Regions from separate parts of the Atlantibacter sp. MEI4A-1023 genome, predicted to be linked through region 3. Evidence: predicted binding sites of a transcription regulator. Region 3 holds the regulator's gene; each other region holds the start of a gene.
The links. The regulator CRP, encoded in region 3, controls carbon source genes, mostly activating them, when cyclic AMP is high. The targets are predictions, from matches to a motif close to ATGTGANNNNNNTCACAT.
Positions count from the first base shown of each region.

Region 1: the regulator CRP is predicted to act here: its motif matches at 4,474-4,491, upstream of serC (3-phosphoserine/phosphohydroxythreonine transaminase).
Region 2: the regulator CRP is predicted to act here: its motif matches at 5,886-5,903, upstream of ACVV26_RS08035 (ABC-F family ATPase).

Region 1 covers NZ_CM149568.1:2,908,924-2,919,067, forward strand. Annotated here, with positions in the region: gene rpsA (30S ribosomal protein S1) at 1-962, opposite strand, end outside; gene cmk ((d)CMP kinase) at 1,073-1,759, opposite strand; gene aroA (3-phosphoshikimate 1-carboxyvinyltransferase) at 1,933-3,219, opposite strand; gene serC (3-phosphoserine/phosphohydroxythreonine transaminase) at 3,291-4,376, opposite strand; gene ACVV26_RS14035 (DUF421 domain-containing protein) at 4,538-5,230, opposite strand; gene ycaO (30S ribosomal protein S12 methylthiotransferase accessory factor YcaO) at 5,369-7,132, shown strand; gene focA (formate transporter FocA) at 7,536-8,393, shown strand; gene pflB (formate C-acetyltransferase) at 8,443-10,144, shown strand, end outside.
Region 2 covers NZ_CM149568.1:1,654,376-1,664,519, reverse strand. Annotated here, with positions in the region: gene wzc (tyrosine-protein kinase Wzc) at 1-254, opposite strand, end outside; gene wzb (low molecular weight protein-tyrosine-phosphatase Wzb) at 257-700, opposite strand; gene ACVV26_RS08050 (polysaccharide export protein) at 706-1,845, opposite strand; gene ACVV26_RS08045 (hypothetical protein) at 1,842-2,024, opposite strand; gene ACVV26_RS08040 (TerC family protein) at 2,668-4,230, shown strand; gene ACVV26_RS08035 (ABC-F family ATPase) at 4,271-5,866, opposite strand; gene ldtB (L,D-transpeptidase) at 6,078-6,998, shown strand; gene ACVV26_RS08025 (SLC13 family permease) at 7,053-8,165, opposite strand; gene mntR (manganese-binding transcriptional regulator MntR) at 8,166-8,636, opposite strand; gene mntS (manganase accumulation protein MntS) at 8,820-8,942, shown strand; gene ACVV26_RS08010 (phosphoethanolamine transferase) at 9,257-10,144, shown strand, end outside.
Region 3 covers NZ_CM149568.1:388,050-398,193, forward strand. Annotated here, with positions in the region: gene argD (bifunctional acetylornithine/succinyldiaminopimelate transaminase) at 1-308, shown strand, start outside; gene ACVV26_RS01810 (YccS/YhfK family putative transporter) at 298-2,394, opposite strand; gene crp (cAMP-activated global transcriptional regulator CRP) at 2,442-3,074, opposite strand; gene ACVV26_RS01820 (OsmC family protein) at 3,378-3,782, shown strand; gene ACVV26_RS01825 (phosphoribulokinase) at 3,809-4,675, opposite strand; gene ACVV26_RS01830 (YheU family protein) at 4,785-5,003, opposite strand; gene ACVV26_RS01835 (hydrolase) at 5,000-6,016, opposite strand; gene ACVV26_RS01840 (ABC transporter ATP-binding protein) at 6,080-7,984, opposite strand; gene kefG (glutathione-regulated potassium-efflux system ancillary protein KefG) at 8,191-8,742, shown strand; gene kefB (glutathione-regulated potassium-efflux system protein KefB) at 8,742-10,144, shown strand, end outside.

The DNA of each region.
Region 1 (10,144 bases), 2.2 Mb from region 3:
ACTTTGGACGGGTGGATGTTTTTGTTGGTCCAGTCCATTTCGGAAACGTGCACCAGGCCTTCAACGCCTTCTTCGATTTCAACGAAGCAGCCGTAGTCGGTCAGGTTGGTCACGCGGCCAGTCAGACGAGTGCCTTCCGGGTAACGTTTAGCGATAGCCACCCACGGATCTTCGCCCAGCTGTTTCAGGCCCAGGGAAACACGAGTACGCTCGCGGTCGAACTTCAGCACTTTAACAGTGATTTCGTCGCCAACGTTCACGATTTCGCTCGGATGCTTAACGCGTTTCCACGCCATATCAGTGATGTGCAGCAGGCCATCTACGCCGCCCAGATCAACGAATGCACCGTAGTCAGTGAGGTTCTTAACGATACCTTTGACTTCCATGCCTTCCTGCAGGTTTTCCAGCAGCTGATCGCGTTCTGCGCTGTTTTCAGACTCGATAACGGCACGACGAGAAACAACAACGTTGTTACGCTTCTGGTCCAGCTTGATTACTTTGAATTCAAGCTCTTTGCCTTCGAGGTGCAGGGTGTCGCGAACCGGACGCACGTCAACCAGAGAACCTGGCAGGAACGCACGAATACCGTTCAGCTCAACAGTGAAGCCGCCCTTGACTTTGCCATTGATAACACCAGTAACGGTCGCCGCTTCTTCGTAAGCTTTTTCCAGCATCAGCCATGCTTCGTGACGCTTCGCTTTCTCACGAGACAGCAGGGTTTCACCGAAACCGTCTTCTACTGCATCCAGAGCAACGTCAACTTCGTCACCAACCTGGATTTCAATTTCGCCCTGGGCGTTTTTGAACTGCTCAGCCGGAATGGCAGACTCAGATTTCAGACCGGCGTCAACCAGTACGATATCTTTGTCGATAGCAACAACAACACCACGAACGATAGAACCCGGGCGGGTTTCGATTTCTTTCAGGGATTCTTCAAAGAGTTGAGCAAAAGATTCAGTCATGTTTAATCTTCAGGTTTTAATTTAACGTCCACCTGGCTTCATGCCGGATGGGGTTGTTTCACATACCCGCTGTCAATCCATTGCAACGGGGGTACTGCAAATTCTGTCGCTTAATCAGCGAGAGCCAGTTTTTGGCGCGCATATTGTAGCGCCTTTTCAATCACTTGCTCAATACTTAAACTCGTGGAATCCAGAACTAAAGCATCGGCAGCGGGGACAAGCGGCGCTACGGAACGATTTCGATCGCGATCGTCACGTTCTTTGATCTCGGCCAAAAGGCGTTCAAAGTTAACACTAAAGCCCTTCTCCTGCAACTGTAGCATGCGGCGTTGGGCGCGCTCTTCAGAGGAGGCGTCAAGGAAAATTTTCACTGGCGCATCAGGGAATACCACGGTGCCCATATCACGCCCGTCGGCGATCAGACCCGGCGCTTCGCGAAACGCCCGTTGACGACGCAGCAACGCTTCACGAACGCGAGGGAAAGCCGCGACCTGCGAGGCGGCGTTGGCCACATCCTGGGTACGGATTTCGCCGCTGACGTCTTCGCCTTCGAGGATCACTTCCAGCTCTTCATTGGTCGCCACAAAACGCACGTCGAGATGCGCCGCCAGGGGCACCAGCGCTTCTTCAGAAGCCACATCAACATGGTGATGCAGAGCCGCCAGCGCAAGGACACGGTAGATAGCGCCTGAATCCAGCAAATGCCATTGCAATGCTTCAGCCAGGGCTTTACATAGCGTGCCTTTACCTGCGCCGCTCGGCCCATCAACGGTAATCACGGGGGCTGCTGCCGTCATCCTATTCTCCTTAAGCCAGGCATACATGTCATAAACGCCGCGCATTATACGCGCCAATCACTCAGAGCGTTACTAAAGCTTACGTATGATTTGGTTTATGAATCTGAATGTAGAGGAATTGCTCAAGTATAGCGGGCTGGCGCAGTGCCAGCCCGTAGAGGCGGGATGAAAGCTTACGCCTGGGTACTCAGGCGCGCCAACTGCTCAAAATAATCCGGGAAGGTTTTGGCGGTGCATTTCGGATCAAGAATGGTCACCGGCGTATCTGATAGCGCCACTAATGAGAAACACATCGCCATACGGTGATCGTTATAGGTGCCGATATCCGCAAAGCGTAACTGCTCCGGCGGCGTGACCGTAATGAAATCATGGCCCTCTTCCACCGTCGCGCCCACTTTACGCAACTCCGTCGCCATCGCGGCCAGGCGGTCGGTTTCTTTGACTCGCCAGTTATAGATATTGCGCAGCGTCGTAGTGCCTTTAGCGAACAGCGCAGTAATGGCGATAGTCATGGCGGCATCGGGGATATGGTTCATGTCCATGTCGATAGCGTTGAGATCGCCACGGGTGCAGACGATAAAGTCGTCACCCCAGGTAATTTGCGCGCCCATTTTCTCCAGCACGTCAGCAAAACGGATATCGCCCTGGACGCTGTTGCGGCCAATGCCGGTCACTTTAATCGTACCGCCCTTGATCGCCGCCGCCGCCAGGAAATAGGACGCTGACGACGCGTCGCCTTCCACCAGATACTCACCCGGCGCCTGATAGCGTTGCCCGCCGCGGATAACAAAGCGCTGGTAATCGCCGTTTTCAACGTCCACGCCGAAGGTTTTCATCAGATGCAGGGTAATGTCGATATAGGGTTTGGACACCAGATCGCCTTTGATGGTGATAACCGTGTCCTGCTCCGCCAGCGGTGCGGTCATCAGCAACGCCGTCAAAAACTGGCTGGAAACGCTACCATCAACCTCGACGTTGCCGCCGCTAAAACCGCCGCGCAGGCGCAGCGGAGGATAATGTTCCTGTTCCAGATAATCTATCTGCGCGCCGCCCTGGCGCAGTGCATCCACCAGATGGCCGATAGGACGCTCTTTCATTCGCGGCTCGCCGGTGAGCACGATGTCGTTGTGCCCCAGGCACAGCGCCGCCGCCAGCGGGCGCATGGCGGTGCCGGCATTCCCTAAAAACAGCTCCAGCTCGCCTTTTGCCTGGAACGTGCCGCCCAGACCGATGACTTCGCAACGGCGACGGTCATCGGACAGTACATATTCAACGCCCAGCGCTTTCAGGGCGTTCAGCATATGGCGGACGTCATCGCTGTCCAGCAGGTTGGTCAGCACCGTTTTGCCTTTGGCGAAGGCAGCAAGCAGTAATGCGCGGTTGGAAACGCTCTTCGAGCCGGGAAGGTTGATGGTGCCCTCAACGTGCGCGATGGGCTGTAAAGTCAGGGATTCCTGCATGCAAAAAATTCTCGATCGAGGTAATAAAAGCCCCGCAGACAGGCTGCGGGGAAGAAAAACAATAACGAGGATTAACCGTGGCGACGCTCAAAATCAATCATAAAATCGGTCAGCGCTTTTACGCCTTCCAGCGGCATCGCGTTATAGATAGAGGCGCGCATCCCGCCGACCACGCGGTGGCCTTTCAGCGCATGCAGACCGGCTTTAAATGACTCGTCGAGGAACAGTTTATCGAGGTTGCTGTCAGCCAGCTGGAACGGCACGTTCATGCGCGAGCGGTTAGCACGGGCCACGTCGTTACGGTAGAAATCGCTGTTGTCGATAACGCCGTACAGCAGATCCGATTTTTGCTGGTTGATGCGGTCCATGACGTCCACACCGCCCTGCTGCTTCAGCCATTTAAACACCAAGCCGGAGAGATACCAGGCGAATGTCGGCGGCGTGTTGAACATCGAATCGTTTTCGCTCAGCACGGTGTAGTCGATGATCGACGGGCAGACGGAGTGCGCTTTACCCAGCAGATCTTCACGCACGATAACAATTGTTAACCCTGCCGGGCCGATATTTTTCTGCGCACCGGCATAAATTACGCCGTAACGGGAAATATCAATCGGATGGGAAAGAATGGTGGAGGAGAAATCAGCGGTAACGATGGCGTCGCCGAAGTCCGGCGTTTCGTTAATGGCGATACCGTCGATGGTTTCATTCGGGCAGTAGTGCAAGTATGCAGCGTCTTCAGAAAGCTGCCATTCGCTCATCGGCTTGATGGCGCGTTTACCGTCGACGGTAATTTTGGCATCGATGACGTTCGGCTTAAGGTATTTATGCGCTTCTTTCACCGCACTGGCTGCCCAGTAGCCGCCATCCACGTAATCTGCGGTGGTTTTATTGCCCAGCAGGTTAAGCGGGATGGCAGAGAACTGTCCGCGTCCGCCGCCGTGGCAGAATAAAACTTTATAATTAGAGGGGATATTCAGCAGATCGCGAAAATCTTTTTCCGCCTCTTCTGCGACCGCGATAAACGGTTTGCCGCGATGGCTGACTTCCATTACCGATGTACCCAATCCCTGCCAGTCGCGTAATTCCTGCTGTGCCAAAAGCATTACATCTGCCGGTAACATCGCCGGGCCAGAACTAAAATTGTAGACCTGAGTCATTTCCCCTCACCACGCATAACAATAAGTTTTTCCTGTGGCTATCGGTTTTATCACTCAGCGAGTACGGCTGCAATGGCTAATCCCCGCCGGGGGCAAAATGTGCGCTTTATCACACGGCAGATTATGCCAGGCGGGAAGCAGAACGCCGAAATTTACACTGTTCAGGTAACGCGGCGGGCGCGGCTGGCTTTGACCCACTGGTTATGCGCGCAGCGCGGACACATTAATTTATCTCCGGCTTTCATTGCGACTACTTCGCTACAGCGCGTGCAGGCGTAATCTCCCGCGTCAGGCATGATTTTAAAGGCTGGTTTATGGGAGTCCGGCAGAATGGGCAATCCGGGCCTGACATTCTCATCCGCGTAAAAATAAACGCTCAACTGCCCGTTGGTTTCCTGTATGGCTAATTTCACCTGGCCGAGCTGTTCCACGCCGCTGAGCCGCAGTTCCATAAAGTATTCAAACTCGGTCATGTTCTCTTTGCGAAGATTGTCCCAGGCGAGCTCGCCCTCTTTCACCACAATCATCGGTTTGCCTTCGAGCAGATCTTCCAGTTTCTCGCTGCGCGCCATCAGCCACATCACCAGCCGGTAAAGCGCGCCGAGCGAAATAAACACCACCAGCACCGGGATCATCGGCACGTCGTCATAAAACGCCACGTCACCCGCAGCAGAGCCCAGCGTCAGGATAATCAACACTTCAAACAGCGACATCTGGCGCACGCCGCGCCGCCCGGTGAGTTTCAGGAAAATAAACACCAACACAAAGGTGTATAAGCTGCGCAGCGCGACTTCGCCGAGGAATTCAAAGGGGACCTTGTCAAAAGCCATCCGTTGCAAATCAAATGCTTTCATTTTTATTCGCCTTTACAGTACCTTGCTGAAAGTAAGCATAGCGCGAACAATTATTTTTGCCCGCTACGGCGGGAAGATGGCACCCGCAACACAAAACCCGTATCATTGCGCGCTTTGCGTACGATAAAAGTGACTCTCATGACTCAAACCTTCATTCCCGGTAAAGATGCTGCGCTGGAAGATTCCATCGCTCGCTTTCAGCAACAGCTCACCGACCTCGGCTTTAATATTGAAGAAGCCTCCTGGTTAAACCCCGTCCCGCACGTCTGGTCGGTGCATATTCGCGATAAAGACTCCGCGCTGTGCTTCACCAACGGGAAAGGCGCCACTAAAAAAGCCGCGCTGGCCTCCGCGCTGGGCGAATATTTTGAACGTCTGTCCACCAACTATTTCTTCGCCGATTTCTGGCTGGGCGACACCATCGCTAACGGTCCGTTCGTTCACTATCCCAACGAGAAGTGGTTCCCGATCCCGGAAGACGACGAATTGCCGGAAGGCATTCTGGACGATCGCCTGCGCGCCTTTTACGATCCGGACAATGAACTCACCGCCAGCATGCTGATCGACCTGCAATCCGGCAACGCGTCGCGCGGCGTGTGCGCCCTGCCGTTCACCCGTCAGTCCGACCAGCAGACCGTGTATATCCCGATGAACATCGTCGGCAACCTGTATGTCTCCAACGGTATGTCCGCAGGCAACACCGCCAACGAAGCGCGCGTGCAGGGCTTGTCTGAAGTGTTTGAGCGTCATATCAAAAACCGCATTATCGCCGAAAGCATCAGCCTGCCGGAAATCCCGCAGGAGGTTCTGGCGCGCTATCCGGGCGTGGTGGAAGCCATTGCTAAACTCGAAGCCGAAGGTTTCCCGATCTTTGCCTACGACGGCTCGCTGGGCGGCAAATACCCGGTGATCTGCGTGGTGCTGTTTAACCCGGCAAACGGCACCTGTTTTGCCTCGTTTGGCGCGCACCCGGATTTCGGCGTGGCGCTGGAACGTACCGTGACCGAGCTGTTGCAGGGCCGAGGCCTGAAGGATCTGGACGTGTTTACCCCGCCGACCTTCGATGATGAAGAAGTCGCGGAGCACGCTAACCTGGAAACCCACTTTATCGATTCCAGCGGTCTGATCTCCTGGGATATGTTCAAGCAGGATGCCGATTACCCGTTCGTCGACTGGAGCTTTGCCGGCACCACCGAAGAAGAGTTCGCCACCTTAATGGCTATCTTCAAATCTGAAGATAAAGACGTGTATATCGCTGACTACGAACATCTGAGCGTTTACGCCTGCCGCATTATCGTGCCAGGCATGTCCGATATCTATCCGGCAGAAGATCTGTGGCTCGCCAATAACAGCATGGGCGCTCATCTGCGCGAAACCATTCTGGCACTGCCGGGTAGCGCGTGGGAAAAAGAAGATTACCTCAACCTGATCGCCCAACTGGACGAAGAGGGCCATGACGACTTCACCCGCGTGCGCGAGCTGCTGGGCCTGGCGACCGGCAAAGACAACGGCTGGTACACCCTGCGCATCGGCGAGCTGAAAGCGATGCTGGCGCTGGCGGGTGGCGATCTGGAACAGGCGCTCATCTGGACCGAATGGACCATGGAGTTCAACGGGTCGGTATTCAGCGCTGAACGTGCTAACTACTACCGCTGCCTGCAAACCCTGCTGCTGCTGGCGCAGGAAGAAGACCGCCAGCCGTTGCAGTACCTCAATGCGTTTGTGCGTATGTACGGTGCCGAAGCGGTAGAAAGCGCCAGCGCGGCATTGAGCGGCGAAGCACCGTTCTACGGCCTGCAAACGGTGGATGCCGACCTGAAAGCCTTCCCGGCGCATCAGGCGTTGCTGGCCGCATATGAGAAACTACAGCGCGCCAAAGCGGCTTTCTGGAAAGTGTCTTAACCTGAAGTCACTCAAAAAACGTATGCGATTGTGCATACCTCAGCTATATTACGGGGCGATTTAATTGCCCCTTTTTTTATTTTGGCGTTAATTATTTCAAATGTAATTTTAAAGTTAAATATGAGTGAACATTAAAAGTCATTACCGGCTTTTAGTGTTACTTATTTTAATAAATACTCCATATTAATTAACTGTTGGCTATGAGGCGGAGCGGTATCATTCAACTTAAATAATAAACTTTAAAAATTATTTTTACCTTTATTTTCATAAGGTTAATGCAAAAATTTGCAATAACACCACGTTTTGCAGGTCTACAACTCCGGCGAGATATGATCGATATCAAATTTTGCTGTATAATGCTTTGTTAGTATCTCGTCGCCGATTAAATATAGAGAGAGTTAGTGTGAAAGCTGACAACCCTTTCGATCTATTACTTCCCGCTGCCATGGCAAAAGTTGCCGAAGAAGCGGGTGTCTATAAAGCAACGAAACAACCGCTGAAAACCTTTTATCTGGCGATCACTGCGGGCGTCTTTATCTCCATCGCGTTTGTTTTCTACATTACTGCCACCACCGGTACGGCGACCATGCCTTACGGCATCGCAAAACTCATCGGCGGGATGTGCTTCTCTTTAGGCCTTATTCTTTGCGTGATTTGCGGCGCGGACCTGTTCACCTCGACAGTGCTGATTGTGGTCGCTAAAGCGAGCGGCAGGATCACCTGGGGCCAACTGGCGCGTAACTGGCTGAATGTTTACATCGGCAACCTGATAGGCGCGTTACTGTTTGTACTGCTGATGTGGCTGGCGGGCGAGCATATGGTCGCAAATGGCGGCTGGGGTTTGAATGTTTTACAAACCGCTGACCATAAACTCCACCATACTTTTATCGAGGCCGTCGCGCTCGGTATTCTGGCGAACCTGATGGTGTGCCTGGCGGTATGGATGAGCTACTCTGGCCGTAGCCTGTTCGACAAAGCGTTCATTATGATCCTCCCTGTTGGCATGTTCGTCGCCAGTGGGTTTGAGCACAGTATCGCAAATATGTTCATGATCCCGTTTGGTATTGTGATTCGTAACTTCGCCAGCCCGGAATTCTGGACCGCTATTGGTTCCTCGCCGGACAATTTTTCTCATCTGACTGTGATGAACTTCATCATTGATAATCTGATTCCGGTTACGATCGGCAATATCATCGGTGGTGGTTTGTTAGTTGGGTTGACGTACTGGGTCATTTATCTGCGCGGCGACGACCACCACTAAGGTCGACTCGGGCAGTAAGAAAAAATCCACTTAAGAAGGTAGGTGTTAAATGTCTGAACTTAATGAAAAGTTAGCCACAGCCTGGGAAGGTTTTGCCAAAGGTGACTGGCAGAATGAAGTTAACGTCCGTGACTTCATCCAGAAAAACTATACCCCGTATGAAGGTGACGAATCCTTCCTGGCCGACGCCACGGAAGCGACCACTTCCCTGTGGGATAAAGTTATGGAAGGCATCAAACTGGAAAACCGCACTCATGCGCCAGTTGATTTCGATACCGACCTGGCTTCTACCATCACTTCTCATGACGCTGGCTACATCAACAAGAGCCTTGAGAAGATCGTTGGCCTGCAAACTGATGCTCCGCTGAAACGTGCGATTATCCCGTTCGGTGGCATCAAAATGGTTGAAGGTTCCTGCAAAGCGTACAACCGCGAGCTGGACCCGGCGCTGAAAAAAATCTTCACCGAATACCGTAAAACCCACAACCAGGGCGTATTCGATGTCTACACCAAAGACATCCTGAACTGCCGTAAATCTGGCGTGCTGACCGGTCTGCCGGATGCCTATGGCCGTGGCCGTATCATCGGTGACTACCGTCGCGTTGCGCTGTACGGTATCGACTTCCTGATGAAAGACAAATATGCGCAGTTCCTGTCTCTGCAATCCGATCTGGAAAACGGCGTAAACCTGGAAGCGACTATCCGTCTGCGTGAAGAAATCGCTGAACAGCACCGCGCACTGGGTCAAATCAAAGAAATGGCGGCGAAATATGGCTGCGATATCTCTGGCCCGGCGACCAACGCGCAAGAAGCGGTACAGTGGACTTACTTCGGCTACCTGGCTGCAGTGAAATCCCAAAACGGCGCGGCAATGTCCTTCGGTCGTGTGTCTACTTTCCTGGACGTGTTCATCGAACGCGACCTGAAAGCAGGCAAAATCACTGAAGCCGAAGCGCAGGAAATGATCGACCACCTGGTGATGAAACTGCGTATGGTGCGCTTCCTGCGTACCCCGGAATACGATGAGCTGTTCTCCGGGGACCCGATCTGGGCAACCGAATCCATCGGCGGTATGGGCGTTGACGGCCGTACTCTGGTTTCCAAAACCAGCTTCCGTTTCCTGAACACTCTGTACACTATGGGCCCGTCTCCGGAGCCGAACATCACGATTCTGTGGTCTGAAAAACTGCCGCTGAACTTCAAAAAATTCGCTGCGAAAGTCTCCATTGATACCTCTTCTCTGCAGTACGAGAACGACGATCTGATGCGTCCTGACTTCAACAACGACGACTACGCGATCGCTTGCTGCGTTAGCCCGATGGTTGTTGGTAAGCAAATGCAGTTCTTCGGCGCGCGTGCAAACCTCGCGAAAACCATGCTGTATGCTATCAACGGCGGCGTGGACGAAAAACTGAAAATGCAGGTTGGCCCGAAATCTGAGCCAATCAAAGCAGACGTGCTGAAATTCGACGAAGTCATGGATCGCATGGATCACTTCATGGACTGGCTGGCTAAGCAGTACGTGACCGCGCTGAACATCATCCACTACATGCACGACAAGTATAGCTACGAAGCCTCTTTGATGGCGCTGCATGACCGTGACGTTATCCGCACTATGGCGTGTGGTATCGCCGGTCTGTCCGTCGCCGCTGACTCCCTGTCAGCAATCAAGTACGCGAAAGTTAAACCGATTCGTGACGAAGACGGCCTGGCTGTTGACTTCGAAATCGAAGGCGAATACCCGCAGTTCG
Region 2 (10,144 bases), 1.3 Mb from region 3:
GCTGGCGGTTTATCCGATAACGCGCTGTTGATGTCCTGCACGATGGAATTGCCGGTGTTTTGTTCAATTTGCACCAGCGCGTCGGCGCTGTAGATGGGTGTGGCGAACATTGCGTACACCGCTGCGAGCAGTGCGAACACGGCGGTGATGCCCAATACCCACCAGCGGGCTTCGATCACGGTGCCGATCAAACGCCCGATATCAATTTCATCATTGCCCTCGGTCGCAGCGGAGGCATTCATTTTTGCTGTCATGGTTATCCCTGCTGAGTTTTCAGTACCTGCGCCCAACGCTGGGCGGAATCATCCAGCATCGTGTAAACCGCCTCGAATGCCTCGGCGCTTTTACGATACGGATCGGGGATATCGCGTTCTTCATCCCAGTGACCAAACAGCATCACTTTGCCGCGCATCTCCGGTGCCATATCGCACAGCCGCGTGATATGGCGCTTTTCCATGGCGAGGATCAGATCGTAATCGCGGCACATCGCCCCGGTTACCTGCCGGGCGCGGTGGCCATCAAGTGAAAGCGCATGGGCAGAGGCGACGCTCGCGGCGCGTTCGTCCGCCTCTCGGCCCACCAGCGCGCCAAGCCCGGCGGACCCGACCGTTAACGCCGGCAGATAGTGTTTCAGTAGCCGCTCTGCCGTGGGGGAACGGCAAATATTCCCCACGCACACCACAAGAATTTTGTTGAACATAACGGTTACCAGTTGTGGATATCGCTGGCCGTGTCCGTCATATAACGGACACCACTGATGGTCGGCAGCAATTGGTTGATCAGGCGGTTCCAGCGAGCGACCGGCGCGGTAGTGACATACACCACGTCATACGGCTGGAGGCGGAATTCCGTCGCCATCACCAGCGAGGTGGCATCGGACATATCAAGCTGGTAGATATTGGCGATCTTGCCGCTGGCGCTGCCCTTGCCTTTCAGCGGACGGATCACAAAGATACCGCTGGCGTTGGAGGTGGTCATATCAATGCCTTCCGCCTGGCCGAGCGCTTCGGTCAGTGTCATGCCGCTGAAGTCCATTTTGAGCGTGGACTGTTTCTTCACTTCACCCATCACGAACACTTTCAGATCGTCATTACGCGGCACGAACAAAATATCGCCCGGATACAGCAAATGGTTCTGGCTGAGATCGCCGTTCTGCATCAGCGCCTGTAAAGAGAGTCGCTGCTCTTTGCCGTTATGGGTCAACACGACGTTGCGCCAGTCGGCATTTTCCGTCAGGCCGCCTGCGGCGTTGATGGCGTCCAGCACCGTCAGCGGTACGTTGGTGATCGGTTGCTGGCCCGATTTATTTACCTGGCCGGAGATGTACGCTTTCTGCGAACGGAACGCGGCGATATTAACGTCCACCTGCGGGTCAGCGATGTACTGCGCTAAACGGCCGGTAATATCACTACGGATTTCAGACAGAGATTTACCGGCAACATGCACTTTACCGATATAGGGATAGAACATGGTGCCATCAGGCTGAACCCAGTTACCGGCGTCGCTGGAGCTGCGGTACTGGCCGGCAGGCGTGGTGAGCTCGGGGTGGTCCCAAACGGTGACATTCAGCACATCCCCCGGCCCGACGCGGTACTGGTACTGGGCGATTTCCTGGTCAAGGGACATATTCGGCTGCGCGACATTTGGGCGCGCACGCAATTGCTCAACCAGCCTCGGCGTCAGCGGGTAGACGTTAACCATTTTATCCAGGTCAAAGTCGGCATCCTGCTGGCGGATAACATCTTTACCCATTGTCGACATATTACTGCCGGGTAACACCGTGCACCCACTCATTAAGGCGACCGACACCAATAATGGCATCAATTTCAATTTCGATTTGGTCATTGATTATTTTCACTTTGGCAGAGTAATAATTCCGAGCGCATAAATAAAACGTCGTCAAACAAGCCCATTAAACCTTGCGCGTTTTTCATTATGAAAATATAGGGAATCATTCCTAAAAGATTTTGGTGATTAGGGTATTCAACAATACGGCCAACGCCTGAAAACGAACCAGGAACCATGCTACCGCCCCTGGCTTTCAGCTACCAAACCACTGTAAAACATGGGGTTAATACGATGACACCGCCATTACAGATTTATCTCAAATCAGCGGAGTTTTTATTTTATTGTTAAGATGCCGGGGATAATAAAAATATTACCCTGGTTAACAACTATGGCAGGCAAGGATTTTGGCAGTATTCATTTTGGCAGGCAAGAAAATAGCCGTTTGCGCGATTATTTTAAGATTAGTTGGAGCAGCAATAAAAGTAATCAACGGTTAATTTAGGATTTTCTTCATGCCAAATTAATTTACAAGCTCTATTTTTGCAAAGCTCTCATTAAGAATTTCCTTAGAGTTACTTTACCATGTAAATTATTTTCAAGGAAAATTCTGATTAAGATATTTAACCATATTAATTTGCCAGGTAATTTAAATACTTATAGTTTTCAGACTCAGCGATCAATAATTGATCGCTCTGATTAAAGTGCGTTCAGCTAAATGCCACCCTTCGCATTGCAATTTTCGGCGTCATTACCCATGATCTGTTTATCTTTCATTTTCCCGTCTCCCTCAGCATGCAGTGGGTGACGCTGACTTCTCCGGCCAGACGTCCCTTTCATACGCGGGTTCGACAGGGTTTCACTACAGGTAATAGTTTTTCTATGGAATGGATTGCCGATCCATCAATATGGGCGGGGTTAACCACCCTTGTGGTGCTTGAACTGGTACTGGGCATCGATAACCTGGTGTTTATCGCTATCCTCGCGGAGAAGCTGCCGCCGGGGCTTCGCGACAGAGCGCGTATCACCGGCCTTATCCTCGCGATGGTAATGCGCCTGGGCCTGCTGGCATCAATCTCATGGCTGGTAACGTTAACCCGCCCGCTGGTGGTGCTGTACGGTCATGGCTTCAGCGCCCGCGACTTGATTATGCTGTTTGGCGGTCTGTTCTTGCTGTTTAAGGCCACCGTGGAGCTTAACGAGCGGCTGGAAGGCAAAGACCATGAAAACCCCACCCAGCGGCGCGGGGCGAAGTTCTGGGCAGTGGTGGCGCAGATCGTCATTCTGGACGCCATTTTCTCGCTCGATTCAGTCATTACTGCCGTCGGCATGGTCGACCATTTAGGCGTGATGATGGCTGCCGTGGTGATCGCCATTTCGCTGATGCTGTTAGCCAGCAAAGCGCTGACGCGCTTCGTCAATAACCATCCGACGATTGTGATCCTGTGTCTGAGCTTCCTGTTGATGATTGGCTTCAGCCTGATTGCCGACGGTTTCGGCTTTGCCATTCCGAAGGGTTACCTGTACGCGGCGATTGGTTTCTCCATCATGATCGAATGCCTCAATCAGTTGGCGATGTTTAACCGCCGCCGGTTCCTGTCGGCCAACATGTCGCTGCGCCAGCGCACCGCCGAAGCCGTTATGCATTTGATCAGCGGTAAACACGAGAAAGCCGAGCTGGACGCGCAAACCGCCTCGCTGGTGGCCGACGCCGCGAATGTGCCGGTATTTAACCGTCAGGAGCGGCTGATGATTGGCCGGGTGCTGAACCTTAACCAACGCAGCGTCAGTAGTATCATGACTTCACGCCATGATATTGAGCATATCGACATCAACGCACCCGAAGAGCAAATCCGCCTGTTACTGGACCGCAATCAGCACACCCGCGTGGTGGTGACGGAAGACGATGAGATTTTGGGCGTGGTGCATATCCTCGACCTGCTTCAACAGTCCCTGGGGGGGAAACCGCTCGATTTGGGCGCGCTGGTGAAACAGCCGCTGGTGTTCCCGGAAACTCTGCAACTGTTGCACGCGCTGGAGCAGTTCCGCAACGCCCGCACCCATTTCGCCTTTGTGGTGGATGAGTTTGGTTCTATTGAAGGGCTGGTGACGCTCAGCGATGTGATGGAAACCATCGCCGGGAACCTGCCTAACGAGGTGGAAGAGATCGACGCCCGCCACGATATCCAGCGTAACCAGGACGGCACATGGACCGCCAACGGACATATGCCACTGGAAGATCTGGTGCAGTTTGTGCCGCTGCCGCTGGATGATAAGCGGGAATACCACACCATCGCCGGGCTACTGATGGAGTACCTGCAACGGGTACCCGCCGAAGGTGAAGAAGTTGAAGTGGGAGATTACGTGATTAAGACGCTGGAAGTGGATAACCATCGCGTTCAGAAGGTGATGATTTACGCCCGGCAGCCTGTCGAGGCGTCATAACGGGGATGTGCTGGCCTGCGCGGGCAGGCCAGCAATCAGATTAACTCTCAATACCTTTGCTACGCAGATACTCTTCATAGCCACCAGAGAAGTCGATCACTTTCTGCGGTGTAATCTCAATCACGCGGGTTGCCAGCGAGCTAACAAACTCACGGTCGTGAGAAACGAAAATCAACGTGCCCTGGTACATTTCCAGCGCGGCGTTCAGGGATTCGATGGATTCCATATCCAGGTGGTTGGTCGGTTCGTCCATCACCAGAATATTCGGTTTTTCCATCATCAGCTTGCCAAACAGCATACGGCCCTTCTCACCACCAGACAGCACCTTAGCCGGTTTTTTAATATCGTCCTGGCTGAACAGCAGACGGCCAAGGATGCTGCGCACCGCCTGCTCGTCATCGCCTTCCTGCTTCCACTGGCTCATCCAGTCGAATACCGTCAGGTCGTTGTCGAATTCTGCGGCGTGGTCCTGCGCGTAATAACCGATACGCGCGTTTTCCGACCATTTGACGGTGCCGTGATCCGGCTCCAGTTCGCCCACCAGGGTTTTCAGCAGAGTTGATTTACCCACGCCATTGGTCCCCAGTACCGCCAGTTTTTCCCCGACTTCCATCAGCAGGTTAACTTGCTTAAACAGCGGGCCCTGGTCGAAGCCTTTGGTCAACGCTTCTACTTCCAGCGCGTTACGGAACAGCTTCTTGTCTTGTTCGAAGCGAATGAACGGGTTCTGGCGGCTGGAAGCTTTGACTTCTTCCAGCTTGATTTTGTCAATCTGACGGGCGCGCGAGGTCGCCTGGCGAGATTTAGAGGCGTTGGCGCTAAAGCGGCTCACGAACGATTGCAGATCGGCAATCTGAGCTTTCTTCTTGGCGTTGTCCGCCAGCAGGCGCTCGCGGGCCTGAGTCGCCGCCGTCATGTACTCATCGTAATTGCCCGGATACACGCGCAGTTCGCCGTAATCCAGATCCGCCATATGGGTGCACACCATATTCAGGAAGTGACGGTCGTGCGAAATAATAATCATGGTGCTGTTACGCTCGTTCAGCACCTGCTCCAGCCAGCGAATGGTATCGATGTCCAGGTTGTTGGTCGGTTCGTCGAGCAGCAGAATGTCCGGGTCGGCAAACAGCGCCTGGGCCAGCAGCACACGCAGTTTCCAGCCAGGGGCGACTTCGCTCATCGGGCCATAATGCTGTTCAACCGGGATACCAACACCCAGCAGCAGTTCACCGGCGCGGGCTTCGGCGGAGTAACCGTCCATCTCGCCATACAGCACTTCCAGATCGGCCACTTTATAGCCGTCTTCTTCGCTCATTTCCGGCAGTGAATAGATGCGGTCACGTTCCTGCTTCACTTCCCACAGCTCGCCGTGCCCCATGATCACCGTATCCAGAACCGTGAACTCTTCAAAGGCGAACTGATCCTGGCGCAGCTTACCGATACGCTCGTTAGGATCGAGAGAAACGTTGCCCAGTGACGGTTCCAGATCCCCGCCAAGGATTTTCATAAACGTGGATTTTCCGCTACCGTTGGCGCCAATCAGGCCGTAACGGTTGCCGCCGCCAAATTTGACGGAAATATTTTCAAACAGCGGCTTACTGCCAAACTGCATAGTGACGTTGCTGGTAACTAACACGACGATATCCTGCAAGAAATTGTGATAAACGCCGCATTATGCCATAAGTCCGAATTTAAATCGCCCCGCAACCGCCAGGCTATGCTTAGCAGGGTAAGTAAAAAAACGTGATATCATCCACATCCGATTTCCCAGCGCGCAATTATCCACCTATAATGCGCCCCGAAATCGTTAATCTACCGCCGAGACAGGCTCGACTACACTGCACAAGATGAACATGAAATTACGCACGCTTTTAGTAGCAGCTTTCGCTGTGATCGGTTTTTGCAAAACCGCCAATGCTGTGACCTACCCTTTGCCGACTGACGGCAGCCGTGTTGTCGGGCAAAACCAGGTCATCACGATCCCAGAAGGCAACACCGAGCCGCTGGAATATTTCGCCGCGCAGTACCAGATGGGTTTTTCCAATATGACGGAAGCCAACCCTGGCGTGGACCCTTACCTGCCTAAAGGCGGTACGATTTTAAATATCCCGCAGCAACTGATCCTGCCGGATACCCCGCATGAAGGGATTGTCATCAACAGCGCGGAAATGCGTCTGTATTACTACCCGAAAGGCTCCAATACCGTGATCGTTCTGCCGATCGGTATCGGCCAGTTGGGTAAAGACACCCCGATCAACTGGATCACCAAAGTAGAACGTAAGAAAGCGGGCCCGACCTGGACGCCAACCGCCAAGATGCATGCTGAATACGCTGCTGCGGGCGAGCCGCTTCCAGCAGTGGTTCCGGCTGGCCCGGATAACCCGATGGGCCTGTATGCGCTGTATATTGGCCGCCTGTACGCCATCCACGGCACCAATGCCGATTTCGGTATCGGCCTGCGCGTGAGCCACGGCTGTGTGCGTCTGCGTAACGACGACATCAAATTCCTGTTTGAGAACGTGCCGGTTGGGACTCGCGTCCAGTTTATCAACGAGCCGGTGAAAGCCACCGTTGAGCCGGACGGCAGCCGTTATATCGAGGTCCACAACCCGCTCTCCACCAGCGAAGCGCAGATTGAGAACAACGAAGTGGTGCCAATCACGTTGACCCAGGCGGTTCAGACGGTGACCACCCAGCCGGATTCCGACCAGAGCATCGTTGAACAAGCGCTGCAAAACCGTTCAGGTATGCCGGTACGTTTGAACTAATCGGTCTGGAACCAAAAAGAGCGGCTTATCAGCCGCTCTTTTTTTTGCCCCGCGTTAGCGCATCAGATTTAGTAATCCCCATCCCACCAGCATCCCCCACGCCAGCAGCGGCAATGACCAAATATGGAAGCGCCACCAGATACGGCGGTCACCCGACATCCGCAGTGCGATCAGGTTCGCCAGCGAGCCCGGCAGCAGGCCAAACCCGCCGATATTGACCGCCCAGGCCAGCAGCATCGACGGCGGCACATAGTTCAGCAGCAGAATGGTGGCGGGCACATTACTGATAAACTGTGACAGCCCGACACCGAGCAAAAATAGCCCACCGGAAGAGAATTGCGTTACCGCAGGCAGGTTTTCGCGCAGCGCCGGTAGCTGGATCAGCAGATGCACATCGATAAACATTACGACAAACACCAGTAGCAGGCTCCAGTCGATGTTTACCAGCACGTTGCGCGCCATGATCAAAAAGCCCACCGCCACCAGCAATAGCCCCCAGCGCTCGACGTGAAACTCCAGCGAAGCCAGAAACACCAGGTACAGTACCAGGCAACTCCACACCAGGCGCGGCTTCCATGCGTGCTGCTGCTCACGCGCCTGGTAATGCAGCGCCTTTGCCGGGAAAAAGAACCTGCACAGTACCAGCAGGCTAAACACCAGTACCGCGCCGAGCGGCAGCATCTGCCAGATAAACTCCGCAAAGGACATGCCTGAACGCCCCCACAGCAAAATATTTTGCGGGTTGCCAATCGGGGTTAACAGTGAACCGGCGTTGACGGCCAGCGCCTCGAAAATGATCAGCCGGGTGACCGGTATGCCACACAGCTTTTTCAGGGTGATGGTTAGCGGCACCACGATAAATAGCGCCACGTCATTGGTTAAAAAGGTAGAAAGCAACGCCGCGCCGAAGACCATAAACATGGCTAACTGGCGCTCGCTGGCAAAGCCTTTCACCATGCGTCGTCCCAGCACATCAAAATAACCGCTGAGCTCGACGCCCTTGGTCAGCATCATTAATCCGCTCAGGGTAATAATGGTGTGCCAGTCAATCGCCTCAGGCCAACGCGATGGGGCAAAGGGAACAAAAAAACTAACAATCAGGCCAATCAGTAATAAAAGGTGTAAGAACCGGTCGCGTAAAAAAGGACGGAAAAATTGCCGCAGCATTTAGTGTCCCTGACCGTGTTGTTCATTGAAGCGCTGGAATACCCCGAGGGTCTCTTCACTGACGTGATGTTCCATGCCTTCGGCATCACGCCGGGCGGTATCCGGGCTAACGCCGATATTCAGCAAAAATTGCTCGACAATGTGGTGCCGTTCGCGGCTCGCCTGGGCGAGTTTTTCCCCTTCCGGCGTTAAAAACACCCCACGCCACGGGATCTGCTCAATCAATCCGACCGTTGCCAGCCGCTTGAGCATTTTCGCCACCGTTGGCTGTGATACGCCTAACCGCGCCGCCATATCCACCTGGCGGGCCTCCCCCACTTCCCGGATAAGATCCGAGATTAATTCGACATAATCATCAATAAGTTCACGGCGGTGGGCTTCGCGAACCTGGCGAAACCCTTCAACATGCTCTTCGACATTGACCAATTGCGTCACTTTTTTACTGCTTTGCTTACCTGCGCGACGACTCATTGTGCTTCCTCGTTACTGTGGCGCGATACGGTTTTCTCGATCGTAACGCTCATTGTAAACCACAGCCTCGCCAGCACAAAAAATTAACGAATTAGCCATAGCTATAGAATATAGCCTATGCTATATCTGTATGTATTCGCATCAGTGATGGATTTACCGATGTCGGAATCGAGGAGGTAGCCCATGAACGAATTTAAGAGGTGCATATCCGTGTTTAGCCACTCCCCTTTCCAGGTTCGCTTGCTGCTGATTGATTTACTCTGTGATTATTTCAAGCGCCCTGAACCAAAATCTTCTGCCAAATAACGGCGTCAGGCTGTTATCTGGCAGCATCCCTTATGAGGGAACTGTCATCATTTTGTAAAAATTTTTGTCTAATTTATTGCCCCCTTTGTTGCCGTATCGGCTTTACTCCCTGTCGTTTAGTTATTTTGTAATCTGTCTCGCAAAACAAACCGTTACCGCCAGTTGATCTTCTTATGACAAGGCTCTATCTTCTTGCAGCCCTGCAATCAAAGCGGCTCGCAGATGCGGTCACGCCCTCTTCTATCCAGCTCTCAGGCAGGCTCTCATACCCTTAACGCCAGGGTTCACGCATGGCGTTTTGTTGAAGTTGCGATATGAATGTAACGCTGAAAAAATCCTTAACTGCCCGTGGATTCATGCCCGATCCGTGGATGGCTTTCTATTTCCTGCAATCCCTGCTGATTAATTACGCGCTGGGGTATCCGTTCAGCCTGCTGTATGCGGTGGCGTTTACCTGCATCTTATTACTGCTGTGGCGGGCAATGCCGGTTGGGCAAAAAGTCCTGATTGGCACCTGTTCGCTGGTGGCTGCAATGTATTATCCCTTCGGCCAGGCCTATGGCGCGCCGAATTTCAACACCCTGCTGGCGATGCACTCGACCAATATGGAAGAGTCCACCGAGATCCTAACCATCTTCCCGTGGTACAGCTACCTGGTGTCAGTATTTATTTTCGCGCTTGGGGTCATTGCGCTGCGCCGCAAACCGCTTGCCAAACCCACATCCTGGCGGCATTTCGACAGTTTGTGCCTGGCTATTAGCGTAGCGGCGGTGTTTGTTACCCCCTTGCAGAACCTCGCCTGGGGCGGCGTGTTCAAACTGAAAGACACCGGTTATCCGGTGTTTCGCTTCGTTAAAGACGTGGTCGTTAATAATCAGGAAGTGATCGATGAACAGCAGCGTATGGCGCAGCTGTCGCAAATTAAAGACTCCTGGAATGTGCTGGCGGTTAAGCCGAAGTACCACACCTACGTGGTGGTGATTGGCGAAAGCGTACGGCGCGACGCGGTAGGCGCTTTCGGCGGTCACTGGAATAACAGCCCGTTCGCCAGTTCAGTCAACGGCGCCCTGTTCACTGATTACATTGCTGCCAGCGGCTCTACCCAAAAATCGCTGGGGTTGACGTTAAACCGCGTGGTAGACGGCAAACCACAGTTCCAGGATAACTTTGTTACCCTGGCCAACCGCGCCGGCTTTCAGACC
Region 3 (10,144 bases):
CCCCGGATGTACTGGCTGGCGTGAACCAAAAACGTGCCCAGTTCGTGAAGCATTTTGAGCAGATCGACGCGCAGTACGACGTGTTCAGCGACATTCGCGGCATGGGGCTACTGATTGGCGCCGAGCTTAAACCGCAGTACAAAGGCCGTGCGCGTGAGTTTTTGCACGCGGCGGCAGAAGCGGGCGTGATGGTGCTGAACGCTGGCCCGGATGTGATGCGCTTCGCGCCATCGCTGGTGGTTGATAGTGCCGATATCGATGAAGGCATGACGCGCTTCGCGCAGGCCGTTGCGAAAGTCAGTCGTTAACCGCTTTCGGATTATTTAGCCGCCGGTTTAGCCAGATCCCATGATGCGGCCGCTGACGCCATGCTACAGACGAAATGGTGTGCATGGTATCGAGGTGGCCGAGTATCCGCTGGAGATGCTGTTCCAGCACGCTTAACGGTCCCTGGGACAGGGCTTCCGGCATATCCAGGATCACCGCGTCTTTGGTTTCCCCCGGCTCGTCATATTCCAGCCGCTGCTGGCAGCGCTGGAGCGCAATTTCGCAGGACTGCAAATAGCGCTGCGCCAGGTCCGGCGTCAGCATGGTGTGTTCTCGCGCCATGGTGGTCATGGCATTAATGTGCTCGACGATAAACTGGCTGTGGGTCACCCACAGCTTCATCTCTTCCAGATAGTGGCTATTGAATCCCGGTTCCTGCATTGCCTGGTTCAGCGAGTTGTATAACGCGTTATGCGCCTGGTTGACCAGCATTCGCTGCCAGGCCAGCGGCGTCGGCTGCGGGTCGTCGCTGAGGATCAAGCGTATCGCTTTCTGGTCCGCCTCCAGCGCATCGTGGGCGTTTTTACGCAGCAGGCCGCTTTGCCACTGGGGCCACAACCACACCATGCCGCCAAAGGCGATCAGGCAGCCAATCAAGGTATCAATCAGCCTCGGCAGAATATACTGCTCCCCGCTCAGGGAGAGCAGTTGCAGGCTATACACCGCCGTGACGGTAAAGCCGATCGTCGCCCAGCCGTAATTTTTGCGGATGATGAGATAGCTCACGATGGTGATGACCAGCATCGCCAGCAGGGTGTAACCATCGGCAACGTGATAGTGCAGGGTGATCCCGGCGATGATAAGCCCGGCCATGGTGCCGCCCGCTCGGTGGAGAATGCGCACCCGCGTGGCACCATAGCCGTTCTGGGTCACGAACATCACGGTCATTAAAATCCAGTAGGGTTTCGGTAGGTGCAGGGCGCTACCCACCAGGCTGGCAATACTCAGCATCACCGCAATACGGGCGGAGCTGCGCAGGGCGGTGGACTTCAACGACAGATAGCTTTTCAATGCGCGCAGCACGGGCAGGCGGCGCTGCTTATCTTCCATCAGATCGCGCGAATACAGTGGACGCTGGGATTTCAGCACTCTGGCGATACGGCTGAAATGGTATTCGCAGAACTGTCCCACCGGGTTATCGGGGTGCTGGCGGGCAATTTTTTCCAGCGCGCCAATCTGCTTATCCATTTCAAAGCGCTTCGGATAACGGTGATACAGGATATCGTCGGCGCGTTCCCGCAGGCGGGCCGCCACCGTCTGGGCATTCCAGCGGATCACCGCCTCGGCGTGGCTTTCGCGCACCAGCTTCTGCACCTCTTCGGGCTGATGCAGGCTGACGGAAATATGCTCCTGCAAATCCAGCGCGATCTGAAAAGTGCGCAGCAGGCGTTTATAGCCGTGATGCTTACCGGTCGACAGCATGTGTAGCTGCTGATAACACTGGGTAATCAGGTCGACGGTTTTTTGCTGGCGCGCCAGCAGCGGCGGCAGCGCGCTTTGCGGATCGGTATGCTGGGTCAGCAGGCTGTATTTGGCTTCACAATATTCCGCCAACTGACGGTACAGCAGGCTCAGGGTTTCGCGCAGCGGCTGTTCGCGCCACACCCAGAACCAGAACCAGTTAAATAACCCGTACCATAGCGTGCCCAGGGCATACAGCAGCAGCGGTTCCCACATCGGCATAGAGCCCGCCAGGCTGAGTGTGAATATCGCTGCAATAAGCGACGCCGGGAGCAGGCGAGCATGAAGCGGACTGATTTCCGCCGTGACGCCCAGGATCAGTGCCAGCCCGGAGAGCGCCAACGGCAGCGGCACGGAATTAAGCAGTAATAACTGCACCGCGAGGCTGCTAAGGGCAAACAGCGACCCGCCGATAACCAGGCGTTTAAAGAAGCGCTTGTGCGGGGTGTCCAGGCCAGCGATGTTGCAGCAGGCGGGAACGAGGGAAAAAAGGAGGCCTTGTTGCAGATGGCCCAGAACCAGACCCACCGCCACAGGCAAACACAACACCAAGGTTTGACGAAGTGCGTAGTTGATTTCGGGGTGGTAGATCAGGCGTCGCCACATGGGTGAGATCGGATGAAACGGCGTGTAGCCACGCCGTTTCGCAGGGTTTAGCGGGTACCGTAAACCACAATGGTCTTACCGTGGGCGGAGATCAGGTTTTGATCTTCAAGCATTTTCAAAATGCGGCCAACGGTTTCGCGGGAGCAGCCGACGATCTGGCCGATCTCCTGACGGGTAATTTTGATCTGCATACCATCCGGGTGGGTCATGGCATCCGGCTGTTTAGCCAGATTCAGCAGCGTTTGTGCAATGCGGCCAGTCACATCAAGGAAGGCGAGGTTGCCCACTTTCTCTGACGTCACTTGCAGACGGCGCGCCATCTGCGAAGAAAGACGCATCAGGATGTCAGGGTTAACCTGAATTAGCTGACGGAATTTTTTATAAGAGATTTCTGCCACTTCACACGCCGTTTTGGCGCGAACCCAGGCACTGCGTTCCTGACCTTCTTCGAACAATCCCAGTTCGCCGATGAAATCGCCCTGATTCAGATAAGAGAGGATCATTTCCTTGCCCTCTTCATCTTTAATCAGCACTGCCACGGAGCCTTTAACGATGTAATACAACGTTTCCGCCTTTTCACCCTGGTGAATCAGCGTGCTCTTCGATGGGTACTTATGAATATGGCAATGAGACAAGAACCATTCGAGAGTCGGGTCTGTTTGCGGTTTGCCAAGCACCATGCGCGGTTATCCTCTGTTTTAAGCTGACTCCAGAGAGCAACAATAATAACCCTCTGGGTTTTTGCAATCGTCTCTTCTCCTGGCCGGAGAAGGGGCCTTTAACGTCCTGTGGCCTGTAATAGGTGTGGTCGTATGCACACATGCATTACATCAATGTATCGCTGTAGCATCCGACTGTTTTAGCATAGCTTTACGTGAGTGTCTCCTATTGTCTCGTTTCAGCTTGACCTGGCTCTCATCCGTTGCGCGTTTTGTTACAGCCGCGTAATCTGTCAGTAATTTTGAAACACTGGAGTAACCAAAATGCAGGCAAGAGTGAAGTGGGTAGAAGGGTTAACTTTTCTCGGTGAGTCCGCTTCCGGACACCAGGTTTTAATGGACGGCAACTCCGGTGACAAAGCGCCCAGCCCGATGGAAATGGTATTAATGGCGGCGGGCGGTTGCAGCGCCATTGATGTGGTGTCGATCCTTCAGAAAGGACGTCATGACATCACCGACTGCGAGGTGAAATTGACCTCCGAGCGCCGTGAAGAAGCGCCGCGCTACTTTACCCACATCAACCTGCATTTCATCGTGACCGGTAAAGCGTTAAAAGACGCGGCGGTTTCCCGTGCGGTGGATCTGTCGGCAGAGAAATATTGTTCAGTTGCCTTGATGCTGGAAAAAGCGGTGAACGTCACCCATTCCTACGAAGTGATTGAAGGATAAGTGCTTAATAAGGCGGCGTTGCCGCCTTAAATTTTTCGCCCTTCCATGATTCTTTTTACCAGCGGCAGCATGATCAGCTCCATCGCCAACCCCATTTTCCCGCCTGGCACCACTAATGTATTGATGTGGGAAATGAATGAGCCCTGCAACATGGCCAGCAGCCAGGGGAAATCTATCCCTTCCAGGTTCCTGAAGTGAATCACCACCAGGCTCTCATCCAGCGAGGGAATTGCCTTCGCGGCAAACGGGTTTGATGTGTCAACGGTGGGGACACGCTGGAAGTTAATATGGGTACGCGAGAACTGCGGCGTGATGAAGTTGATGTAGTCTTCCATCGAACGCACGACCGAATCCATCACCGCTTCCCGGGAGTGCCCGCGTTCGCCGGTGTCACGGATGAGCTTCTGGATCCATTCCAGGTTGACGATCGGCACCACGCCCACCAGCAAATCCACATGGCGCGCGACATCATGATGGGGCGTCACCACGCCGCCATGCAACCCTTCGTAAAACAGCACGTCCGTGGGTTCGGGCAACGGTTGCCAGGGGGTAAAAGTACCCGGTACCTGGTTCCAGGGTACGGCTTCGTCATAGGTATGCAGATATTTACGCGATTGCCCGGTACCGGTTTGCCCGTACTGATTAAAAGTCTGTTCCAGCAGGCCAAAGTCGTTGGCCTCCGGCCCGAAATAGCTGATGTGCCTGCCCACGTCGCGCGCTTTGCGGATCGCCATATCCATTTCAGGGCGGGTATAGCGATGAAAGCTGTCCCCTTCCACTTCGGCGGCATGCAGGTTGAGCTGGGCGAAAATCTTACGAAAAGCGAGGCTGGTGGTGGTGGTCCCGGCCCCGCTGGAGCCGGTAACGGCGATGATCGGATGTTGGGCAGACATAGCGGAACAACTCCTTAGGGTAGCGACGTGCAAATAAGACCCGTGCAAGGCGAATGAGTTCTGGCGGTCTGATCAGCCGCCAGTGGTTTTTATTGTTCAGCGAGCGGTCTTACCCCCGAAACTGATCGCGCGGCATGATGTTGACCGTTTCATGCAGTTCCGACCACACCAGAACCGCGTCGCCGCGTTCCAGCTGGTGCTTTACCTGAGAGACTTTATCGCTGAGCGAGCGTTCATGTTCACCATAATCGGTGCCTTCCCGCAAGACAAAAGCTTCAATGAGGTTTTCAAGCGTTTCCGGGTCGAGGGATTGCCAGGGAATAATCATGGTTTATCCAGATAAAGTGTGAGCCAGTCGGGAATGCGCGCTTCAAGCCACATTTTCGGACGCAGGGCGGTACCGCCTACGAATCCCACGTGCCCGCCATATTCGGTCAACTGGTATTCGATATTGGCCGGTAGCTGGGCGATATCCGGGATAACGTGGCTATCCATAAACGGGTCGTCCTGCGCATGAATGATAAGTGTAGGCTGGGTAATTGACGCCAGTAGCGGCATTGCGCTACAGCGCCGGTAATAATCGATGGCGTCGTCAAAACCGTGGGCTTTTGAGGTGATCAAATCGTCGAATTCGCGCAGGCGGCGGATCCCTTTCAGCTGGGCCATATCCACCGGCAGCGTACCGGGATAAGCCAGCAGCTTGCGCGAGGCATTGGCCTTAAGCAAATTCAACAGGTAGTGCTGATAAACCCGGGAGAAGCCTTGTTCCATATGGTAGCAGCAGTGTTCCAGCACAAACGGCGCGGAGACAATCACCGCCGCGTTGACCGGCAGTTGCGGATACTTCGCCAACATGCAGCCCAGCATATTGCCGCCGAGAGAAAAACCTACCGCCGCGGTGGGCTGCTCGCCAAACTGTTGCGCGACCCACTCCAGAAACCAGCGGCCGTCTTCGGTTTCGCCGGAATGGTAAATGCGGTGCATGCGATTCGGTTCACCGCTGCATCCCCGAAAATGCATTACCACCCCCAGCCAGCCGCGGGCTTTCGCCGCCTGGATCAGACCGTGGGCGTAAGGGCTGTTCAGGCTGCCTTCCAGACCGTGGAAAATCACCAGCCGGGGCTTATGGCGCGCCTGTTCTGGATCTTCGCTCCAGGCCAGATCGACAAAATCGCCATCGGGCGTATTCAGCCGCTGCCATACCGGGGTGAACTGGAGCCGCCGCCGCAGGATGCGCGGCAGCATGGTTTGCAGATGGGGATTGCGCGCGCCCGGCATAGGCCGAAAATGGCGCGACGTCTCTTCGTTCTCGGTTAAATCCGCAGGAGTAATTTCAGCCATAGCACAGGTTCATCGTGAGTATTCGCCCTTCCCGTGATGCTGGCCGAAGAAGGGCATCGGTGATTATGGCTCCTGAAGCAGTTGCTCCAACTGCTCCTGAGCGTCCAGCCATTCCATTTCGCAGTTTTCCAGGTCGCCTTTGGTTTTGGCCTGGCGTTGCAGGCAGTCCGTTAAGTCGGCCTTACGGCTTTGATCGTACAGTGTGCTGTCGCCAAGCTGTTCTTCCACATCGGCAAGCTGCTGCTGGAGTTTTTCCATCAGCTTTTCGAGACGCATAATCTCTTTGCGCAGCGGCTGCGTCAGGGTGCGCAGCTCTGCCTCACGGCGCTTCTGATCTTTACGCGACTGGGCGCTGTTGGCGTTGTCTTTTGCGGCTTCTGCCGGCTGGCTTTCCTGCTTTTGCAGGTCGCTTAACCACTTCTGGTAATCTTCCAGATCGCCGTCGAAGGCTTCCACTTTGCCGTCATGCACCAGGTACAGATCATCGGTGGTGGAACGCAGTAAATGGCGGTCATGCGAGACCACCACCAGCGCGCCTTCAAATTCAATCAGCGCATCGGTCAATGCCTGGCGCATATCCAGATCGAGGTGGTTGGTCGGTTCATCAAGCAGCAGCAGGTTAGGGCGCTGCCAGACGATCAGCGCCAGCACCAGGCGCGCTTTTTCGCCGCCGGAGAAGCGTTCGGTATTCTCGCTAACCTTATCGCCCTGGAAACCGAATCCGCCGAGATAATCGCGCAACTGTTGTTCCAGTTCACGCGGCGCAAGACGCGCCAAATGCTGGAGCGGCGACTCATCGGCACGCAAAAACTCCAGTTGGTGCTGGGCGAAGTAACCCAGCTTAATGCCTTTCGCCAGACCGATTTCGCCCTGCATCGGAGCCAGTTCGCCCGCCAGCAGTTTGATCAGCGTTGATTTACCCGCGCCATTACGGCCCAGCAAACCGATGCGCGAGCCCGGCACCAGGTTGAGTTTAATTGAGTCGAGAATCGTTTTATCGCCATAGCCAGCGCTCACTTTTTCCATTTTCAGCAGCGGGTTGGGCAGGCTTTCCGGGGCGCGAAAACTAAAGTGGAACGGGTTGTCGACGTGCGCCGGCAAAATCAGCTCCATGCGCTCAAGCATTTTGATGCGGCTCTGGGCCTGCTTCGCTTTGGAGGCTTTGGCTTTAAAACGGTCGATAAAGCTTTGCAGGTGCGCCACGCGTTGCTGCTGGCTTTCATACATCGACTGCTGCTGCGCAAGGCGCGTGGCGCGCTGGCGCTCGAACGAGCTGTAGTTGCCGGTGTATTCGAACATCGTCTGCTGCTCGATATGAATGATTTTATTCACCACCGGATCGAGAAAGTCACGGTCGTGGGAAATCAAAATCAGCGTCCCCTGATAGCTTTTCAGCCATTTTTCCAGCCAGATAACCGCGTCCAGGTCGAGGTGGTTGGTGGGTTCATCGAGCAACAGCAGGTCGGAACGGCAGATCAGCGCCTGCGCCAGGTTAAGGCGCATCCGCCAGCCACCGGAGAAATCGCTGACCGGGCGGTCAAGCTGCTCGTTGCTGAAGCCTAAGCCGTGCAGCAGGCTGGCGGCGCGGGCGCGGATCGTCCAGGCGTTTATGGCGTCGAGTTTGCCGTGCGCGGTAGCGATGGCATGCCCGTCATTGCGGACGTTGGCGTCGTTAAGCTCGCGCTCAAACTGGCGGTATTCGCGATCGCCGTCGATCACGTATTCAATGGCCGGGACGGCGAGGGCAGGGGTTTCCTGGTTTACCCAGGCGAGCTGCCAGTTGCCCGGAAAGGTGTAGCTCCCCCCGTCGGCGGTGATTTCGCTTTTCAACAGCGACAGCAGGGTGGATTTACCACAGCCGTTTTTACCCACCAGCCCCACTTTTTGGCCGGGGTTGATGGTAGCAGTCGCGTTATCCAGCAGTACGCGTGTGCCGCGACGAATTTGCAACGAGGAGAATACAATCATAGAGCGCCGTATGTTCTGACTATGTTAATTTGTCATTATGATAATGTAAGGTGTGGGCGATTTGCCGCACCGGGCCGCAATGGTAGCCCAAAAAGAAGACGATACACAAAATCATTCTGGCTGCGCCATCGCGGCAAGAAGATCGGCGGCGCAGGCTGTTGCGTGCCCGTCAGAAAGAGAAAAGTAATACGCCCGGGAGGGGAATGATGTCAGACACAGCGAAAGTGTTGCTGCTGTATGCCCATCCGGAATCCCAGGACTCGGTGGCTAACCGGGTTCTGCTTAAGCCGGCTTCGCAACTTGCAAATGTTACCGTGCACGATCTCTATGCACACTATCCAGACTTTTTTATCGATATCCCCCGCGAACAGGAACTGCTGTTGGCGCACGACGTCATTGTGTTTCAACACCCGCTTTATACCTACAGTTGCCCCGCATTACTTAAAGAGTGGCTCGACCGGGTACTCAGCCGCGGCTTTGCCAGCGGACCGGGAGGGAATCAGCTCGCGGGAAAGTACTGGCGTAGCGTGATCACCACCGGCGAGCCGGAAGGCGCTTATCGCGGTGATGGTTTTAATCGCTACTCTCTCAATGAAATTCTTCGTCCCTTCGAACTGACGGCGGCCATGTGCCATATGCAGTGGCTATCGCCGATGATCGTCTACTGGGCGCGTCGCCAGGCGCTGGCGGAATTAGAAAACCACGCCAAAGCCTATGGCGAATGGCTGGCGTCGCCGCGCATTCCGGGAGGCCGATAATGGAAGGCGCGGATCTGTTGTTAGCGGGCGTGCTGTTTTTATTCGCTGCGGTGGTGGCCGTGCCGCTGGCGGCGCGGCTGGGCATTGGCGCGGTGTTAGGCTATTTGCTGGCGGGGATTGCCATCGGCCCGTGGGGCCTGGGTTTTATCAGCGACGTCGATGAGATCCTTCACTTCTCTGAGCTGGGCGTGGTGTTCCTGATGTTTATCATCGGGCTGGAACTGAACCCGGCCAAACTGTGGCAACTGCGGCGCTCGATATTCGGCGTGGGCGCGGCGCAGGTGTTGCTCAGCGCAGGTATCTTAGCGGTGTTACTGATACTGACGAAATTCTCCTGGCAGGCGGCGATTGTCGGCGGGATTGGTCTGGCGATGTCCTCTACCGCCATGGCACTACAGCTAATGCGTGAAAAAGGCATGAACCGTAGCGAGTCCGGGCAACTGGGTTTTTCTGTGCTGCTGTTTCAGGATTTGGCGGTGATCCCGGCGCTGGCCCTGGTGCCGCTGCTGGCGGGCAATGCCGATGAGCATCTCGACTGGGCTAAAGTCGGCCTGAAGGTGCTGGCGTTCGCCGGGATGCTGATTGGCGGCCGCTATCTGCTGCGCCCGGTGTTTCGCTTTATTGCCAGCTCCGGCGTCCGCGAGGTATTTACTGCCGCGACGCTGCTGCTGGTGCTGGGTTCGGCGCTGTTTATGGACGCGTTAGGCCTGTCGATGGCGCTGGGGACATTTATCGCCGGGATCCTGTTGGCGGAAAGCGAGTACCGCCATGAGCTGGAAATCGCTATCGATCCCTTCAAAGGCTTATTGCTGGGACTGTTTTTTATCTCCGTCGGCATGGCGCTTAATCTCGGCGTGCTCTATACCCATATTCTGCTGGTGGTGGCAGGCGTCGCAATTCTGGTGGCGGTGAAAATGGCGGTGCTTTACGGCCTCGCCCATCTCTATGGGTTGCGTAATTCGGAACGGTTGCAGTTTTCCGGCGTGCTCAGCCAGGGCGGCGAATTCGCGTTTGTGCTGTTTTCGACGGCGTCATCGCAACGGCTGTTTCAGGGGGACCAAATGGCGCTGCTGCTGGTCACCGTGACGCTATCAATGATGACGACGCCGCTATTAATGAAGCGCATTGATAAGCATCTGGCACGCCGGTTCAACGAACCTGAGGAGGGTGATGAGCAACCTTGGGTGGAGGATGATAAGCCGCAGGTGATCGTCGTGGGCTTTGGGCGCTTCGGTCAGGTGATCGGACGCTTGCTGATGGCCAATAAGATGCGTATTACGGTGCTGGAGCGCGATATTAGCAGCGTCAATTTGATGCGCAAATATGGCTATAAGGTTTACTACGGGGATGCGACACAACTCGAGCTTTTGCGTTCTGCCGGGGCGGAACAAGCAAAATCCAT